Regions from separate parts of the Bacillus altaicus genome, predicted to be linked through region 1. Evidence: riboswitches for the same ligand, from Rfam matches in the RefSeq annotation. Region 1 holds a riboswitch; the other holds the start of a gene.
The links. Region 1 has a riboswitch for thiamine pyrophosphate ahead of tenA (thiaminase II). Riboswitches for the same ligand answer to the same signal wherever they lie in the genome.
Positions count from the first base shown of each region.

Region 2: another riboswitch for thiamine pyrophosphate. It lies ahead of thiM (hydroxyethylthiazole kinase); the one in region 1 lies ahead of tenA (thiaminase II).

Region 1 covers NZ_CM143394.1:4,661,481-4,664,696, forward strand. Annotated here, with positions in the region: gene ACE38F_RS24130 (ABC transporter ATP-binding protein) at 1-584, opposite strand, end outside; gene tenA (thiaminase II) at 553-1,248, opposite strand; TPP riboswitch at 1,338-1,441, opposite strand; TPP riboswitch at 1,502-1,614, opposite strand; gene ACE38F_RS24140 (SH3 domain-containing protein) at 1,874-3,034, shown strand; gene ACE38F_RS24145 (hypothetical protein) at 3,040-3,216, shown strand, end outside.
Region 2 covers NZ_CM143394.1:4,988,913-4,992,128, reverse strand. Annotated here, with positions in the region: gene ACE38F_RS25765 (restriction endonuclease) at 1-98, shown strand, start outside; partial or broken gene topB (DNA topoisomerase III) at 538-1,113, opposite strand; TPP riboswitch at 1,342-1,451, shown strand; gene thiM (hydroxyethylthiazole kinase) at 1,524-2,333, shown strand; gene thiE (thiamine phosphate synthase) at 2,347-3,006, shown strand; gene ACE38F_RS25745 (anaerobic C4-dicarboxylate transporter family protein) at 3,124-3,216, opposite strand, start outside.

The sequences.
Region 1 (3,216 bases):
AACAAGGCTTCTTCAACATCATGAGTGATAAATAAAATTGTTTTTTTCCACTCTTTCCATTGTTCAAACAACCATTCTTGCAAAGATGCCTTCGTTAAAGCGTCCAATGCGCTAAACGGTTCATCTAACAATAATATCTCCCCGCCTGTTAATAAAGTTCGGATAAAAGATACGCGTTGCCTCATACCACCAGATAAATCTTTCGGATATTTTTTCTCGTACCCTTGTAAACCAAATTTATGTAACAGTTCTTTCGCTTTTACTTGCGCTTCTTTCTTCTGCACACCTTGGCACTCTAGCGGCAGGGCCGCATTCTCAATAATCGTCCTCCACGGCAAGAGCATATCTTTTTGGGGCATATACCCTACAGAATGACTCTTTGTTTCTGTCAGCTCTATCTGTCCAGTACTTGCCTCTTCTAAGCCTGTAATAAGGCGAAATAAAGTACTTTTCCCGCATCCACTCGGTCCGATAATACTTACAAACTCTTTATCTTGTATAGAAGCATTTAATTCATCGATGATTGGTTTCTCATCATAATGAAAGGAAACATTATGAAACTGTAGTATGTTCTTGCTCCTCAAAACCCCACATCTCCTTACGATAAGCCATATCCCAGAATAAATATTCAAATCGGCTGGAATATAAGAAAATCTCCTCTAATCGATCTAGCTCTTCCTCTGACTTTCCAACTGCCATTTCATTTAATAAATCTATTAACCAAATACAAAGGTTACCGTATTCTTCAGAACTATATCCTTGAATCCACTCTCCAAAGAACTCATGATCTCTTGCTCCAGGAATATCATTTAAACGCTTTCCAATCTCCCAATAGCTCCACATACATGGAAGTAAAGCTGATATTAATTCTGCAAGTGTGCCATTTTGAGATACAGACATCATGTAATTTGTATAGGCTAAATTTTTAGCAGATGGTTTCGCAGATTCCATCTCTTGTGCAGAAATACCAAGTCTTTTTGCATACTGTTTATGAATCGTCATTTCACCATTTAAAATCCCATCAATTTGCTCTGCAAATTTTGCCATAACTTGTGGATTCGTTGCCTTTACAACCCCAATTGCATATAGCTTTGCATAATCTAACAAATATAAATAATCTTGAATAATATAGTACTGGAATTTGTCTTTTTCCAACGTACCATCCCCCATACCTACTACAAACGGATGATTATGACTTTTCTCCCAAACAGGCTGCACCGTATCAAATAATCTTTCACAAAATTTCATTAATAATTCCCCTTCCTATATGTCTATTTATCTCAATAAAAAAACCACTTCTGTATATAAGAAGTGGTTACAGCAAATAAAATTATAATTTATTCGTTGTTCCACTTCCCTTCGCTAGTATTATCTAGATCAGGTGTTGTAAGGGTTAAGGATTATTCCTCTCTCAGCACGAAAAGCACCCCTAGTGGTGTTAATATGAAATTTTCAAATAAAAAAGCCCCGTTTCTATACGCAAAGAAACGGGGACTCATTGTTAGTGTCCGAATTGCTTCCCTACGCTAGCATAATCTAGATCAGGTAATAAAAAGGATCAAAGACTCAAGGTCTTACTCTCAGCTGGCAACACCAGCCCTCCTAGCAAACTATAAAATTATCACTGTCAGTATAACACCGCCATAAGACATCATCAACTGTTTTAATTTTCTCAATTATGAATTAAATTTTAACGTGTTAAACAAATATAAATGCGACCCCACAAATGATATATACAATATTTATATACGAATCTCTCTTCTAGCATTATTTTTATTGATTTCATATTACATTTATGTGAATACGACCAATATATTATATCTTTATACTATAATAAAATTACAACTATACAACTAGAGGAGGTCTTTATTACATGAATATGAAAGCTACAGCTTTAACAGCAACTACTATCGCAATTGCTTCTTTACTTCCTTCTATGGGAGAATCCGATATACAAGCAGCGGCTGCTAAACAACCATCTACAGTAAAAACTGGATATGTAAAAATTGATAACGTGGCACTACATCAAAATAACCATGCAGACAGTGCAATAATTGATAACATTCGATTTAATAGCCCCGTTACTATTCTTGAAACAGTTCAAGATTGGTATAAAGTATCTGTTAACAACAAAACAGGCTATATGAAAAAAGATGCAATTCTATTCAAAAAAAATGTTCATCCAAAGTCTCAATATATCGTAAATGCAAACGCATTAAATGTTCGTTCTGAACCTAATACACAGTCTTCTATTCTAGATATATTACCAAATGGTCAATTCATTACCATTCAAGGTGAACAAGGGGATTGGTACAAAATATTACATAATGGGCAAATTGGTTACGTCCAAAAAACATTTGTATCTAATGGATCCACACCTCTAGTAAAAGGTGTCACAGTACAAGGTTCTCCTTCTTATACTGTTGCAACACCAAAATTAAATGTACGCAGCAACGCTAGTACAAGTAGCACTCTACTTGGATCATTACAAAATGGTACACAAGTACAAGTAGTAGAAACGGTAGGTACTTGGTATAAAATTCGTTTTGGCACAGGATACGGATATGTAGCAAAACACTATGTAGTGCAAAATCAAAATCAAGCACAAGCTAAAACAGCTCAACCTGCATCAATTCCAGCAGTTTTCAAATTCCCTACTCAAGGGAAAATCAGCTCCACTTTTGATATGCGCTGGGAGCAAATGCATTATGGTATAGATATAGCAGCACAAGGAAATGTCTCTATTCAAGCTGCTGCTGCAGGTAAAGTTGTGAAATCTTATTATTCAGCTAGCTACGGCAATGTCGTGTTCATCGCCCACCAAATAAATGGGAAATTATATACAACAGTTTATGCTCATATGAAGGATCGCACTGTACAAGCTGGTGATCAAATACAAACTGGACAATTAGTAGGTCATATGGGAAACACAGGTCATTCATACGGGCAACATCTTCATTTTGAATTACATAATGGGGAATGGAATTTGGAAAAAACAAATGCAGTGAACCCACTGCCATATTTAGTTAGGTAAATTATATGCCACGCAATATACCTCTCTTTATTGAATACCTGGCCTTTTTAGGTTTAATCTGTTGTTTAATCATTTATAATACGAACACTGCATTCTTATCTATTATTATTGCTTTTGTTGCTTTAGAAATCATTATGGAAGCATTACAAATGCGGCTAAAACAAAAAATTGCCCATATTTAT
Region 2 (3,216 bases), 330 kb from region 1:
AAAGTTTGGTTATCACGAATACCTATTTTACTAAACAGGCACAAAACCAGGCGGAGGGTACCAATGTAATGTTTTGGGACCGTGATACGCTACAGTAAAAGTTACGTGAAATGTATGGAGAAATAGAGAATCACTGAAAAAAATTCCTCGGATTATTAAGCAGATGCGGGGGATTTTTTATTTGAATAATCATTAGTATAGATTTGAAATAAAGTTGTATTGTTTTGAAGAAAGTAATACTGTTTGTAAAAAGTTACGTTGTTTTATTCCTTCTCGATTAGAGAATTTTAAGTGAGTTTTAATCGTTTTTTTTACAATGAATGTATAATATTTCACAAAGTAGGAATCTGTTTTGATTAATCTTTTTCAAAATGGTTTCCTTTTTTTCTTATCAAATAAGGAGAGGTGTTTTACAATCAAATGGAGGTCTTTGCTACTTTAAATTATCTTTATAACCATATAAATTTGGGAGAAAATCATACAAGTCATGTAAATACTAGAAATATTAATTTCACCCTAACTATTGACGGGATACATTTGTACACGACCACAATTTAGTTGGGCATTAAAGCGAGTAGTTAATGCTCGAGTCGCATTAAGTCCGATATACCAGTCAGCCTCTGAACGTGCGACAGCTGAAGCGTATAGATTGTCATATGCTTTTCCTGGTTTTAAATTTGCGAAGCCATCTTTAATTGCTTTATCGGTAACAGATGAAATCCATAGACGTTTAATCGGTTTCTGCATTTTAACTTTATCGATAATCCAGCGTGCGACCAACTCGCCCTCACGACCGGCGTCAGTAGCTATAATGATTTCATTTACATCTTTTCTAAGAAGCTGACTTTTTACAGCGTTAAACTGTTTCCCTGTTTGTTTAATAACGGTTAGTTTTAAACGCTCCGGTAGCATTGGTAAATCTTCTAAATTCCACTGTTTATATTTCACATCATAGCTTTCTGGATCAGCTAATGTAACGAGATGACCTAAAGCCCAAGTAACAATATATTTACTACCTTCAAGATAGCCGTTCCCTTTTTTATCACATTTCAGTACACGTGCGATATCACGTGCAACAGAAGGTTTTTCAGCAATTACAATACTTTTTGCCATATTTAAAAACATCCTTTCAAATTTCCATACGTTAAATATAGCATACATCTTTGTTCTATTCAGTCTTGCTGACGGTTTGAGTTATTTGTGGTGAAATATACGTGTGAGAGTTTTACTTATATAAAGGCGAAGAATGGTTGAACCAGGAGAGTTCTGATTTCTATCATTCTATAAAAGTAAAGAACTTGTTATTTTACTAGAATAAGAGTAGACTTTGAAGTAGATGAATAATAAACACATGGGAGTTTGTGGATGCAAACTGAGAGTATGACTAGTCCGTCATTGACCATTTGAACCTGTTGGATAATGCCAGCGTAGGGAGAGTGTAAAAGCACATGTTCAGGCACTTTGCGTACGCGCAAAGTGCCTTTTTGTGTATCTCCCATCACTATAGTTAGGAGATGAAAAGGATGAATATGAAAGAAATTAGTAAAGTAGTGGATTTGGTGAGAGAGTCTAATCCACTCGTGCATAATATTACAAATGTTGTTGTAACAAATTTTACAGCAAACGGTTTGTTAGCATTAGGAGCATCACCTGTAATGGCGTATGCAAAAGAAGAAGTAGCAGAAATGGCTAGCATTGCGGGAGCCCTTGTTTTAAATATGGGTACACTTCGTCCTGAAGAGGTAGAAGCGATGTTACTTGCTGGTAAATCAGCAAATAAGAATGATGTACCAGTATTGTTTGATCCAGTTGGGGCAGGAGCAACTTCTTATCGAACAGAAGTTGCGAGATATATTCCAGCTGAAATCGATTTAGCTGTTATCCGCGGAAATGCAGCTGAAATAGCTAACGTTATTAATGAGAAATGGGAAATTAAAGGTGTAGATGCTGGTACTGGAAACGGTAATGTTGTAAATATTGCAAAACAGGCAGCGGATGAATTAAATACAGTTGCGGTAATTACTGGACAAGAAGATGTTGTTACAGATGGAGAGCGAACTATTCTTATTCGAAATGGCCATCCTATTTTAACGAAAGTTACTGGAACAGGTTGTTTACTAACTTCTGTAATAGGAGCATTTGTAGCGGTAGAAAAGGATTATGTAAAGGCAGCAGTAGCCGCATTAACATTCTATGGAGTAGCAGCAGAAGTAGCGGCTTCGAAAACAGTAGAGAATGGACCAGGAAGCTTTCAAATTGAATTTTTAAATCAGTTAGCGAATACAACTTCAGATGATATTGAGAAGTATGGAAAGATTGAGGTTATACAGTAAGGAGAGGAACTAGATGTCGCGCATTACAATGGATGAAATGTCTAGGTTATTACCAGTATATTTTATTATGGGAAGTAACAATTGTACGAAGGAGCCTCTACAAGTATTGAGAGATGCACTAGAAGGTGGTATAACAATTTTTCAACTTCGTGAAAAGGGAGAAGGGGCTTTAACGGGAGAGAAACGTATTGATTTTGCGAAAGAACTACAAGCGCTTTGCAAGGAGTACGGTGTACCATTCCTCGTAAACGATGATGTGGAACTAGCCCTCGAGTTAGATGCAGATGGCGTGCATGTTGGACAAGATGATGAAGGAATTACATCTGTTCGTGAAAAGATGGGAGATAAAATTATCGGTGTATCTGCCCATACAATTGAAGAAGCACGCTTTGCAATTGAAAACGGGGCTGATTATTTAGGAGTTGGCCCTATTTTCCCAACGAGTACAAAAAAAGATACGAAAGCTGTGCAAGGAACGAAAGGTTTAGCTCATTTTAGAGAACAAGGAATTACAATGCCGATTGTTGGTATTGGTGGGATTACAATTGAAAATACAGCTGCGGTTATAGAAGCGGGTGCGGACGGTGTTTCAGTTATTTCAGCAATTAGTTTAGCGGAATCTGCTTATGAAAGTACGAGGAAATTAGCTGAAGAAGTAAATAAAAGTTTGTAGAAAAAGCCCATGTAATATTTTAAATGCTATATGGAGGAATAGACTGCCCAAAAAGTTTAAACAAACGTTTGATTAAAAAAGCACAAACCTTTTTAAATAAAGGTTTGTGCTTTTTCTTTAAAACATAATGGAAATTAAGAGCATTCCAATTCCAATAGAAGTAAAGGTTGCGATCAGGCCCGGAATCATAAAGCTATGATTTAAAACATA